DNA from 3 places in the Arthrobacter sp. NQ4 genome. Region 3 is predicted to be linked to each of the others. Evidence: riboswitches for the same ligand, from Rfam matches in the RefSeq annotation. Region 3 holds a riboswitch; each other region holds the start of a gene.
What was found. A riboswitch is a leader RNA that binds a small molecule or an ion and turns the genes downstream of it on or off. The one in region 3 is predicted to bind cyclic di-AMP.
Positions count from the first base shown of each region.

Region 1: it holds a riboswitch for cyclic di-AMP, as region 3 does, so the genes downstream of both, PUN51_RS05715 (C40 family peptidase) here and PUN51_RS16785 (C40 family peptidase) in region 3, are expected to answer to the same signal.
Region 2: it holds a riboswitch for cyclic di-AMP, as region 3 does, so the genes downstream of both, PUN51_RS15905 (glycoside hydrolase family 16 protein) here and PUN51_RS16785 (C40 family peptidase) in region 3, are expected to answer to the same signal.

Region 1 covers NZ_JARETC010000002.1:408,695-412,952, forward strand. The annotation lists gene PUN51_RS05705 (TraR/DksA family transcriptional regulator) at 1-228, opposite strand, end outside; gene PUN51_RS05710 (coiled-coil domain-containing protein) at 250-1,605, opposite strand; cyclic di-AMP (ydaO/yuaA leader) riboswitch at 1,858-2,029, shown strand; gene PUN51_RS05715 (C40 family peptidase) at 2,033-2,878, shown strand; gene PUN51_RS05720 (protein adenylyltransferase SelO) at 2,987-4,258, opposite strand, start outside.
Region 2 covers NZ_JARETC010000010.1:49,036-53,293, reverse strand. The annotation lists gene PUN51_RS15910 (glycosyltransferase) at 1-881, opposite strand, end outside; gene PUN51_RS15905 (glycoside hydrolase family 16 protein) at 1,003-2,106, opposite strand; cyclic di-AMP (ydaO/yuaA leader) riboswitch at 2,110-2,261, opposite strand; gene rpsF (30S ribosomal protein S6) at 2,651-2,956, shown strand; gene PUN51_RS15895 (single-stranded DNA-binding protein) at 3,029-3,604, shown strand; gene rpsR (30S ribosomal protein S18) at 3,730-3,969, shown strand; gene rplI (50S ribosomal protein L9) at 3,987-4,258, shown strand, end outside.
Region 3 covers NZ_JARETC010000011.1:86,258-90,515, forward strand. The annotation lists gene mobA (molybdenum cofactor guanylyltransferase) at 1-282, opposite strand, end outside; gene PUN51_RS16775 (HNH endonuclease) at 329-829, opposite strand; gene PUN51_RS16780 (NlpC/P60 family protein) at 1,095-1,859, opposite strand; gene PUN51_RS16785 (C40 family peptidase) at 2,024-2,704, opposite strand; cyclic di-AMP (ydaO/yuaA leader) riboswitch at 2,775-2,954, opposite strand; gene PUN51_RS16790 (M23 family metallopeptidase) at 3,083-3,904, opposite strand; cyclic di-AMP (ydaO/yuaA leader) riboswitch at 3,915-4,126, opposite strand.

The DNA of each region.
Region 1 (4,258 bases), on a different contig from region 3:
GGCCGCCTCAATCTGGTCCAGGCCCGCCGAACTCTGTTTCAGGAGCGCGGAGGCCTGTGAGAGTTCGAAGGCGATGGTGGCACCCTCGGGATCGTGCTCGTCGTCGACGTTGGAATCCTGGCGCGCCGAGTTTGCTGCCTCGATGTCCGCCCGCAGCGCCGGCAATAGTGCCAGGCGCCGCGCCCGCTCCTCTTCGAGCAGCGCACGGAACCGTTCGAAATCTGGCATGTTGACAGCCTAACGCGTCAGTCAGTACCAGTTCAGGGATACGGAGTGGTTCCAGGCCGCGCACGGGGAACCGTAGCGGTCGCGGATGTAGCCCAGGCCCCATTCGATCTGGGTGCGGTAGCTGGTGAGCCAGTCACCGCCGGCGCTGGCGTACTTCCCCGGGGGCAGGGCCTGCGGAATCCCATAGGCTCCGGAATAGGCGTTGGTGGCGGTGGTCAGCCAGTTGGACTCCTTGGTCCACAGCTGGGCCAGGCACAGGAACTGGTCCTGGCCCCACCCGTAGGCGGGCAGGCGTCCGGACGCGTAGCTTTTGGCCCCGGCGGGGTCGTTCACCGCACCGCCGGGAACAGAAGGCACGACGACGGCGGGAGGGCTTGGCGGGGCCGGTGCCGGGTCTTCCGGAGCGGGAGGGCCGGGGTTGCTGACGCCGGGATTGCTGACGGCGCCGGGGGCCGGACCGGGTTGGGCCGGATTGGCCTGGCCAGGGTCGGCAGCGGGTGCGGGCGCCTTTGGCTGCCGGGCTGCCACTGCGGCCGCCCTGGCTGCAGCCTCCGCCTGCCCGCGGGCCTGCTCCTCAGCGGCGGCACGTTTGGCCGCCTGGGCCGCCTCGTAGGCGGCCAGTGCGGCCTGGCCCTGGCGGTACTCACCCTCCATGGCCGCCGTCGTACCTTTCAGGGTGGCGAGCTGGGCGGTCAGCTCGCTGCCGTGCCGCTGCTCCTCTGCGACGCGCCGGGCCAGCGAATCCTGGGCGGAACGTGCGGCGTCCAGTTTTGCTTTCGCTTCCCCGGACAGGCGTTCCCGCTCGCTCCTGGCGGCTTTTTCCTGTTCGGTGAGGGCGGTGGCCGTCTTTTCGGCGGCGGCAGCATTGGCGACCAGGGTGGCAGTCTTGTCGCCCACGAGCTTGACCAGGTTGAGCCCCTGGACGCTGTTGGTTTCCAGGGCGTCCAGCGCGACGAAGAATCCTGCATTGGTACCGCCGGTCTTGTAGGACTGGACGGCCAGGGCACCGATGTCCTTCCGGTGCCGGGCCAGCTCCGCGTTGGCACGGGCAGCGTGGGCGGACAGGGTATCCAGGCGGGAGGTGGCTGCCTGCAGCGCGGCGTCTGCGGCGGCATAGTCGGCGGCCGAGCGCACGGCCATCCCGCCTGCTGCCTCCGAATCCGCCTCAAGGTCCGTCAGGAGTCCATTAATGGTGGCGATTTCTGCGGCTTTTGCCGCTTCGGACGATTTCGCCTCCTGCACGTCCGCCCAGGAGGGATACCCGCCGGGCGGTGGCGGCTCGTCGGCCGCCGCCGGCAGCATGGTGCCTGCGGCCAGGGCAAGGGCCAGGAGGCCTCCCTGCCAAGGGAGCCTCGCGATGGTCACGAACAGGGGCATAGTCCGGAAGCTTACCGCCGGATTCCCGCGCAACGCAGGCTGCTGTTTCCACATTGTTACCGTGCTCAACAGGAAAAGTATCAGCAGAGGTCCGCTCAGGAACGCCCTGGAATGTCCAGACGTTTGCGCAATGCGAGAGAAGAACCTCGTATGTTATCCAAATGTGACAATTGCGATGCACCTGGGTTATGGTCGACTGGTGTCCCTCTCAGACGGGACATTCCCGTCAGCATGCCGAGCCCTGCCGCTGATCATGGGATCCAACCGCTCCAGTTGGCAGGGACGGGGGAACCAAGTTTCCACGGCCATATTGTGGCCTAGGGGTTAAGTCGAATGCGCTTCCGCCTACCGCGGAGCCGCTTCCGGCCGGGTATCTCCAGCCCGAACCCGACAGCTCACCCCGCAGGCATGGGAGAGGCGATCAACCGTGTCAAAAAATTCCATTTCAGCCCGTCACCGCGCGACTCCGGCCCGCTCCATTGTGCTCGAGGGCCTCGCCGTAACAGCAAAATCCCAAGCCCGCTCGCTGGGCCGCCCGGCGCTCGCCGTTGCTGCAGCGTCCGGCATTGCCTTCGGAGTCGGCGCCCCGGCCCATGCAGGTGTATCCGGCCCGGACACCACTGAGCAGACCAGCGTCCAGGCCACCTCGGCACCCGCTGCCCCGGCCGCAGCCCCCGCTGCAGCAGCAGGCAACGTCCACACCGTCGTTTCCGGCGACACCCTTGGCGCCATCGCTTCAGCCTACGGCGTCAGCCTCAATGACGTGCTGTCCGCCAACGGCCTGGGACTGTCCTCGATCATCTACCCGGGCGACCAGATCCAGATTCCGGGCGCAGGCTACACCGCAGCCCCGGCGCCGGCCCCTGCAGCAGCACCCGTGCAGGCCGCAGCCGCCACCGCTCCGGCGAACACCGGCATGAACATGTCTTACGCCTCGGCAACCCCCGTGGCATCAACCACCGGCACCGGCTCCGGCGCAGCGATCCTCGCCTCGGCCTACGGCCAGCTGGGCGTCAAGCAGGATTGCACCGCCATGGTCGAGAAGGCGCTGCGTTCCGTCGGCAAGTCCGTGGGCGACCTGGCCCCCACCCAGTTCTTCCAGTACGGCACCGTTGTAGGCGCTCCCGCCCCCGGCGACCTGATCATCACCTCCGGCCACGTGGGCGTTTACGCAGGCAACGGCCAGGTTGTCAGCGGCGGCGTCAACGGCTTCGACACGCAGGTGCACTCCATCAGCTGGCTCGGCGGCTACTCCGCTGTGCGCGTAGCCTAGTCTTCGCACTGTCCGGTGCCCTTGGCGGCCCCGGACGAAGCAGGAGGGTGGCAGCCGGGAATACCGGTTGCCACCCTCCTGTCGTTTTGCCCCCGCGGCCCGCTGCGGTCAGGTGCCGCAGAAGGTCATGTAGCTGCCGAAGTCGTCGGGCGCCCCCTGCAGGTAGCGTTCCAGGCCGGGCCGCTCGGTGAAGGGGGCGCTGACCGCCTCCAGCAGTTGCTGCAGTGGAGCCAGGTTTCCGGCGGTGGCAGCGGACAGCGCCTCTTCCACCAGGTGGTTCCGCGGAATGTAGGCCGGGTTCACGCTGTCCATCAGCTCCGGGTCAGGTTGCAGCGCCTGCCACCGGTCCAGCCAGGCATCGAGGGCGGCCAGGTCGAGGACCATGCCGCGCACGGGACGAAGGTCCCCGCGGGCCGCTTTGCCCAGGTTGCGGAAGAACAGGGTGTAGTCCACGGGTCCGTCCTTAAGAAGGTCGAGGACATCATCCACCAGGGCCCCGGCGCCGTTTTCATCGACGCTGTCCAGTCCCAGCTTGGCCGTAATCCCGCGGGTCCATGCCTGGCTGTAGTGGCCCCGGAAACTGCCCAGGACCTCCACTGCCGGGGCCACGGCCTTCTCCTGGTCCTTGTCAATCAGCGGCAGCATGGCCTCGGCGAGCCGGGCCAGGTTCCATTCGGCCAGGACAGGCTGGTTGGCATAGGCATAGCGTCCGCCGACGTCAATGGAACTGTAAACGGCGGCCGGGTTGAAGGCATCCATGAACGCGCACGGGCCGTAGTCGATGGTTTCCCCGGAGATGGTCATGTTGTCCGTGTTCATGACCCCGTGTACGAAGCCAACGAGCATCCACCGGGCCACCAGCTCCGCCTGGGCGGAGACGACCGCCGCGAACAGCGCAAGGTAAGGGTTGTCGGCATCCGCCGCGAGGGGGTAGTGCCTGCCGATGGCGTGGTCCGCCAGCCGCTTCAGGAGGTCCATATTTTCGGTGGCGCGGGCGTACTGGAAGCTGCCGACGCGCAAATGGCTGCCCGCAACCCGCGCCAGGACGGCACCGGGCAGCATGTCATCGCGCCGGACCTGCCGGCCGGTGGCCACGACGGCGAGTGAACGGGTGGTGGGAATGTGCAGTGCGTGCATGGCCTCACTGACTATGTACTCACGCAGCATGGGCCCGACCACGGCACGGCCGTCCCCCGCGCGGGCGAAGGGCGTTCGCCCCGAACCTTTGAGATGGACGTCCAGGAGGCGGCCGGCCCGGTCAGTGACCTCGCCCAGCAGCAGGGCCCGTCCGTCGCCGAGCAGGGGCGAATACCCGCCAAACTGGTGTCCGGCGTACGCCTGCGCCACGGGTGTGGCACCGGCCGGCACATGGTTTCCCAC
Region 2 (4,258 bases), on a different contig from region 3:
ATACCCACGCCGTGTTCGTCCGGGAAAACCGCCACATCCGCGCCCTGGAACACATCCAGGATGGAAGGCACGTTGGCCAGGATATCCACCCGGGGTCCGGCCAGCGCCTGAACCGCCGGTGTGGGGCGCCGCCCTGCGATGACGAAGCGGGCGTCCGGGACCTCCCGCCACACGAGCGGCGCGATCCTGTTGACCAGTACCGTGGCGCTGTCCACGTTCGGCGCGTAGTTCAGGCTGCCTGCGAAGCACACCACGGGGGCTTGCCGCTCCCGGCGGGGACCGGTGGCCACCGCCGTGCCGTTGGGGATGCTCGTGACCGGCCTGCCCAGCGTGGCGGACCAGGCCGCTGCGTCCTGGGCTCCGACGGTCAGGAGCCTGGCCCGGGGCGGCAGCTGACGTTCAGCTCGGGCTGCCAATTGTTCGCGCAGCCGGTAGGCGGGTCGGAAGGTACGGGCGATGGCGGTGTCCATGCCGGCCCGGATGGACCAAGGGTCCACTGTCTGCAGCACCAGGGGACCGGTGACGCAGTGGGACAGGAAGAGGGCATGGGGGCCATGGATCAGGGTGGCGTCCCGGCTTGCGGACAACCGGGCCGCGGCGGCGCGGGCGGAGGGGGTGGACCGCCGATGTTTTCCTAATCCGGTGAGCCCGCCCATGGAGCGGGCAAAGGCCGAAAGTTCCTCGCGCGGGGCCAGTTCGTACACGGTATCGCAGCGGTTCCTGATGTCTGCCGGAACCGGAACAGGACCCGAGAAAGTCAGCAGCGTGACGGCAACGGCAGGGGCGAGGTGCAGGATCACTTCGTACGGGATCATCGAGCTTCCATCCCCCAGTTCCGGATCCCGGTTGGGCACGCTTTCCGTCACGTACAGGAGCTTCATTGCAAGAGTGTACTGGATCACACCGTCCCCGGAGGGTTGCTTTAGGCAACCTTGAGGGAAGCCGAAAAAGGGCGACGGCGGGAGGTCCCGCCGTCGCCCTTTCACCTGGGTGCGTGGCCTGCTACTGCCAGGCGCGCACGTAGTCCACCATCATCTGGGACGGCGCGCCGTAGGCCGGGTTCGTGGAGGAGGCGCCGACATTCAGCACGATGTACTGCGGGGCATTTCCGTCGTCGGTGGGGTAGGACTTGACCTTGACGCCGTCGAAGTACACGTCAGAGGAGTTTGCCATCCGGTGCAGGCCAAAGGTGTGGTACTCGTTGGCCCAGTTGCCGCCCACGCCGCCCTGGTTGTGGGAGCCGGAACCGGAGTGGTAGTTCACGGTCATCTTGGCCTGCAGGACCTCGGCGATGTCATTTTCGCCGGTGGCCGGCCACGACTGTCCGGTGGTCCAGAAGGCAGGCCAGTTGTAGAGGCCGTTGGCGTTGCCAGGGAACTTGATCCTGGCCTCGACGTAGCCGGTGGTGAACTGGAAGCCGGTCCCCGCCCCGCCCTTCGGGTTGGTGGATACCAGTCCGCCGGAGGTGGATGAGCTGAGCCCCAGGGCCAGGTTTCCGTTGGCCACGGAGACGTTCGCCGGGCTGGTGGAGACCTTGTTCATGGTTCCGCAACCGGGGGAGAACCAGCAGCCGGACCACTTCGCGGTGTCCAGTCCGGCCCCGTTGAACTCGTCGGCGAAGGTCATGGTCCAGTTCCCCGGGACCCCGGCGGGCGCAGGCGTCCCGGTGCTGGCCAGCTGTGCCGCCGCGGGCGCCACAGCGATGGGTGCTTCGGAGGGAGGGGCAGGGGCAGCGGGTGCCGGTACTGCTGCGGGGGCAGGTGCCGGTGCCTCTGCCGGCGAAGGAGCGGCGGCAGGAGCGGCCTCGACTGCCGGGACTGGCGTTGGAGCGGGGACCGGAATGTCCGGAGTTTGGGTGGGTGCGGCGCTGCCGGCATCCCCTGCACTCGCCACCCGCGCCACGTCAGCGGTTCCGTCACCGTGGGTCAGGCCCAGGCCAAGGGAACCTGCTCCGAGGAGTGCTGCGGCAAGACCGGCGGCAAGGGGCCAGCCGCGGAGCGCCCGGGCCGGAGCACCGGACTTGAAGGCCGGGGATGTCCAGGTGTGATCTGTCTCATTTTGATAACGGTGCGCTCGTTTGGCGCTGCCTTTGCGGGGTGCGGGCATGGGGATGCTACCTCTCGTCGCCTGCGGAGTTAGCTGTCGGGTTCGAATGAGGGCATTCGGCCGCGTGCTGCGGCTTCACCCCAAGGGCAGGCGCGTTGCCGTGCCCGGGACGCTTGGGTCCCCCGCCTCTGCCTGGAATCTGGTGATAATCACGGACGCGGCAGAGTTGGGCGGCATCCGGGACTGGAGCCGGCTGGGGGCGGCCCCCGGACGACCGTACACGAAAAGGGTCTGCGAATCACAATTAGGTAACGGACCTCACCTGCGTTGGCGTGGCGCTCCCCTGTCGGTAAAAGTGCATTGGTATGGGCGCCAGTGACGGCAGGGTTTTCCACATGGCTGAACCTGCGGCTGCTGCCCACCTCCACCGGGGCTAGCCTTGGGTCAAGCGCGAATCGCCTATCGGGTCCAAATGCACTAAGATATTGAAGTCTGTGCTGCGTCCTGCCTCCGTTCCGGCGGCAAGGCATTGCATGGAATCGCAAATGAACCTCCTGTTACGGAAATGCCGTAACCGCTTAGCCCAAAGGAGGTGGGTTCACATATGCGTCCTTACGAATTGATGGTAATCATCGACCCCGAGGTCGAAGAGCGTACCGTTGAGCCGTCGCTTCAGAAGTTCCTGAACGTCATCACCAACGATGGTGGAACCATCGAAAAGGTTGACATCTGGGGCCGTCGCCGTCTGGCTTACGACATCAAGAAGAAGTCCGAAGGTATCTACGCCGTGGTGAACTTCACCGCCAAGCCGGAGACCGCCAAGGAACTTGACCGCCAGCTGTCTCTTAACGAGACCATCATGCGCACCAAGATCACCCGCCCCGAAGAGCAGAAGGTTGTTGCTGAGTAATTCAGCACCGTCTTCATTCTTTACCCCGCAGGAAACGCACTCTTCACCCAGGATCGAACAAGGAGGCAGTAGATGGCAGGCGAGACCACCATTACGGTCATCGGTAACCTCACCAATGACCCGGAATTGCGGTTCACACCGTCCGGTTCGGCAGTAGCGAACTTCACCATCGCTTCCACCCCCCGCACCTTTGATCGCCAGTCCAACGAGTGGAAGGACGGGGAAACCCTGTTCCTCCGCGCTGCCGTATGGCGTGAAGCAGCCGAGAACGTCGCCGAATCCCTGACCAAGGGCATGCGCGTCATCGTGACCGGCCGCCTGAAGAGCCGTTCCTACGAAACAAAAGAAGGCGAAAAGCGCACCGTTATCGAGCTTGAGGTCGACGAAATCGGCCCCAGCCTGCGCTACGCCAATGCCAAGGTCAACCGCACCCAGCGCTCCGGCGGACAGGGTGGCGGCGGCTTCGGCGGCGGCAACAGCGGCGGTGGCTTCGGAGGAGGCAACTCTGGTGGAAACCAGGGCGGCAACTCCGGTGGAGGTTGGGGCGGCGGCAACCAGCAGGCTGCACAGGACGATCCCTGGGCTACGCCCGGTGTCTCCAACGCAGGCGGCTGGGGCAACGGCCCCGATTCCGAACCTCCCTTCTAAAACCCAAATAACGGCCCGGCGCCGGGACTGCCCGGGTGCGCCACGCACCCAAGGCACTGCCGCCGTCGGACCACCACCATCCCGTGGATCAATATCCACGGGCTCCCTAGAATAGGAGCTCCACGATGGCTAAGGCTGAACTCCGTAAGCCCAAACCAAAGTCCAACCCCTTGAAGGCCGCTGACATCACTGTCATCGACTACAAGGACGTAGCATTGCTGCGCAAGTTCATCTCCGACCGCGGAAAGATCCGCGCCCGTCGCGTCACTGGCGTCACGGTGCAGGAACAGCGCAAGATCGCCCAGGCAATCAAGAACGCCCGCGAAGTTGCTCTGCTGCCTTACTCCGGCGCTGGCCGCGGCTAAGGAAGGGATTAACTAACATGGCAAAGCTCATTCTGACCCACGAAGTCACCGGTCTCGGTGCTGCCGGCGATGTTGTCGAGGTCAAGGACGGTTACGCACGTAACTACCTGCTGCCCCGCAACTTCGCCCTGACCTGGTCGAAGGGTGGCGAGAAGCAGGTTGAGTCCATCAAGGCTGCCCGCGCCGCCCGCGAGCACGCTTCCCTGGAAGATGCTCAGAAGCAGGCCGCTGCACTGTCCGCCAAGCCGGTCAAGCTCGTCGTCAAGGCCGGCGAGTCCGGCCGCCTGTT
Region 3 (4,258 bases):
TATTGCGGCAGCAGGCCCGGCGAACCGCGGCTCCTCGCGGCACATCAGCAGGGTGGACGGCCGGGTGGACGGGGCCGGCAGACCCGCGGCCCCGGACTCCCCCGGCAGGGATCCCGCATCACCGACCACCACGGTGTGGCGGGCGCCGGCTGCCGCGGCCACGGCACGCTCGAGGAGGGTCTGGCCCCGGTAGACCAGGGACTGCTTGGGTACCCCGCCCAGCCGGGATGACCGTCCCCCGGCGAGGATCAGGGCGTCGAAAACCAACATGCTCTTTTGCACTCCCCCAGCCTAGCGATCAGCTGGGCTGCCGGGCAGCGCGAGGGCGTCAGGCGGCGCGCTCCGGGAGCAGGAACGGATCCCACGCCGGCGTCGGCTTCTCCAGTTCCTTGATCTGCCAGATCGTTCCGTGCGGCGGCTCGGGCACGAACCGAAGGGTCCAGCCCATTTCCGCGGGAGTGTGGTCGCCCTTGACGTTGTTGCACCGCAGGCAGGCGGCCACAAGGTTCTCCCATGAATCGGCACCGCCCCGGGACTTCGGGTGAACGTGGTCGATTGTGTGCGCCGCCTTGCCGCAGTAGGCACATTTATGTCCGTCGCGCCGGAGCACACCCCTGCGGCTGACTGCCGTCGAGTGGTTGTACCGGGGCCGGATGTAGCGGTTGAGGAGGATCACGGAAGGGCGGCCCAGGACGTCGGTGGGCCCTACCACCGGGTCATCCCCTTCGGCCACCACGCTTGCCTTGCCCGTGAGCACAAGCACCAGCGCCCGGCGGAAAGTGATAACCGCCAGCGGTTCATATCCAGCATTCAGAACGAGAGTGCGCATGCACTTACCTCTTCACGGCCGCACCCGTCAGGGGCACGAGGGCCGGCTGCCCCCGGCATGTCCGGGCTATGGATCGACATCACAAGAGTAAACAAAGAAATGCAGAATCAGGTAATCGCCGCCCCGGAGCCTAATCGGGTCCGAAGACGGGAAAGGCAAGGGCTCCACTTGAGAAGCCCGCTAAAGCGCAAGGGACCCCCGCCTGGTGGCGGGGGTCCCTTGCCCAATTCGCGGCCTGCGCTGGATCAGGCCGCCACTGGAATGCTTAGTTGACGCGGATGAAGACGGGGCCGGAACCCACGTTCGCGCTGAAGACCACGGTCTGGTTTCCGTTGTAGCCACCGTGGACGGCCATGCCGTTGCCGGCGTACACAGCGATGTGGGCCATGCCCGAGCCGCCGTTGGCGTAGTAGATAAGGTCGCCCGGCTGCGCTTCGGCTGCACTCACGGTGCGGCCCAGGGACAGGTAACCGGCCGGCCAGTCGTGGAAGTGGATGCCCACGGCGGCCAGGGAGTTGGTCACCAGCATGGTGCAGTCCTGCATGACACCGAGCTGCGCGTAGGCTGCGGACAGGATGGCAGCACCCTTGCCGCTGGCCGAAGCCTGGGCTGCAGGGGCGGCCGGAGCGGCAGCCGTGGCAACCTTGGCGGTGACCTTGGGAGCAGCCGGCTGGGCGGCAGGTGCAGCTTCCTGTACCTGAACCTCGGGCTCAGGCTCGGCGACGGGAGCCGGCGTGGTGGTAACGGCAGGCTTCTCGTAGCTGATGGCAATGGTGGAAGCCGCGGAGATCGGGGCGTCGACGACGGATTCAACTTCCATCTGGGATGCGGGAGCGGAATCGCGCTTGACGTTGGTGTCGGCAGCGTTGGCCGCAATGCCGCTGGTCAGGACCAGGCCGGAAGCAGCAGCGATGACAGCAGCCTGGCGGCCCATGCCACCGGCGTTGTCGCTGACAGCTTTGGCAATGACAGAGATCGAGTTGGTTTTGGTGACCTCGGCGCGGTGCCGTGCGGTAGCACGAGTCGTCATCAGTTCTCTCTTTCGTTTTTCCTTCGAACCGCGTGTAAGCAGGCAAAGGGAAGCTGGATGCGCCGGCATCTTGGGGGTACGCCGGCGCATCCCGAACGGGGATGTGGTTTCTAGCGAAAAAGCTTTGGGCAAAGAAATAGCCCTTGGAGCGTGAAGCCCAAGAACTACTTGTTGAGGTGGTAGTACGACGAGGTACCGGTGGCTGCAGGCGAGTGGAGCAGCGTGCCCTGGGAAGGGTTGAGTGCGCTGACCATCATGCCGTTGCCGACGTAGATGCCCACGTGCGCGCCGCCGTTCTGGACCACAAGGTCGCCCGGCTGCGGGGTGGAGGTGGGGGTCATGATGTTCCACGCGTTGGTGCGGGGGATGCTGATGCCGGCCTGGGCGTAGACCCACTGGACGAACCCGGAGCAGTCCCAGCCGGTAACGGGGCTGGTGCCGCCCCAGACGTAGGAGTGGCCGATGCCGGTGTAGGCGATTGCTGCAATACCGGAGGTTGCGGCGGAGACAGTCTCGGCAGCCTTGGCGGCAGGGGCCGCGTCCTGGCCTGCGGTGGCAGCGGCGTCGCGCACGGCCGGGGCGGTGGACTGGGGACGCACCGCTTCCACCTTCGGAGCTGCGGTGGTCTTGACGGCGGGACGCTCGAAGGAAACCGTAGCCGTGGGGGCGGCGGTGACGGCGAGGGCCATCTGGGCCGAACCGGACTCGGTGGATGCGGAGACACCGGCGGTGGTGTCAGCTGCGGTGGCGGGCAGGCCCATGCTCAGGATAAGGCCCGATGCGGCTGCCACAACGGCAGCCTGGCGGCCTACGGTCCCGGCATTTGCACTGACGGCCTTGGACACGGCGTCCAGGGGGTTGGTGCGAACCGTTTGCGCACGGTGGCGCGCAGAATGATGGCGTGAAGACACGAAGGTAGCCTCTCCCAATGCCTGCGAGGTGAGCTGTCGGATTCGGATGGGAGTCACCCGGCCACTCTGCTTCCTGGGAAGCTCATGACTTAACCCCAAGGCCTTCAGGAAATGAAGGCCAAAATTGGTTCCCCCGCCCCTGCCAGACGATGAAATGCGAACGGACCTTGAGCGGTGGCAGAGTTAGGCAATCCACTCAAGAGCGTCAACTTCGGAAAAGTTGACGCGAGTTAGACGGTACAGCAGTTTTGTTTCAATGTCACATTCAGGTCACGGCAGGTCGCTGCGATCTGAGAGTGCACACTCATTCGGTTACAGCCAGCCCATGGGATCGACCACTTCGCCGTTGACCTGGACCTCAAAGTGCAGGTGGCAGCCGGTGGATGCGCCCGTGGTGCCGCTGAGCGCCACGACCTCGCCGCGGGAGACGGTCTGTCCCACCTTGACGTTGAACGACGACAGGTGGTTGTAGGTGGTCTCCAGCCCGTTGCCGTGGTCGATGACCACCCGGTTCCCACCGCCGTACTGGTGCCAGCCTGCGAAGGTCACGGTGCCGGTCGCGGCCGCCAGGACGGACGTTCCGCACTGCGCCACGAAGTCCTGGCCGCGGTGGAAGTCTCCGGAGCCGCCGGTGATGGGGCTCACCCGGTAGCCAAAGGGCGACGCGGTGGTGAGGGATGCCAGCGGTGCGGCCAGGGTGCCGGCCGAGGCTGCCCGGGTGACGGAGCCGGCGGACTGGGCGCTCAGGAGCTGCTTCAGCTTCCCGTCGGGGTCGGCCTGGGTCACCACTGCCGAACGGCTGAAGTCGATCTGGGCGCCAATATCAGCGGAAATCTGGGGCTGCGGACTGACGGCGGAGGCTGCCAGTGGCGCGTTGCCGGCGGCATCGGTGGCCATGACGGGGCTGGTGGCGGGCACCGTGACCGTCAGCACCAGGCCGGTGGCGGCCAGGGCGATTCCGGCTTTCTGGCCAATGCCGCTGGCGGCGGCAAACTCCGTCACCTGCCGGAACGGACCCCGGCGGCGGCGCGCGTCACGATGCAGATCGCGGGGGCGCTCCGCTGCGACATCTTCGACAACCCGGGGTGCCGAAGGGGGGCCTGCCGCGCGGCGGCGGCCCCGGGAGGTCTGCATGGTCAAGAAGGGTTCCTCTCTGGAAAAGCCTGCGGAGTTAGCTGTCGGATTCGGGTCAGAGAGATCAAAGACCCGGCCCGTCATGGGCAAGCTTCTGCACAGGGGTATTCCCGGAAGAATCCTTCACTGGAGAGGCTTGCTGCTGACGGACTTCACCCCAAGGCAGTCCCCCGCTGCCAATTGTGGTTCCCCCGCCTCTGCCAGTAACGACTCATGCACCCGATCCGCTGGCAGAGCTCGGCTCCGGATCGGGTAACGCTTAAGTATCAACGATTGGTTCCACTATAGGGCCTTAAGACCCTAGGTAACAATTCCGTTATCTTTGCGTGGAAGCGCTTCGCCGGGGTATGAGGC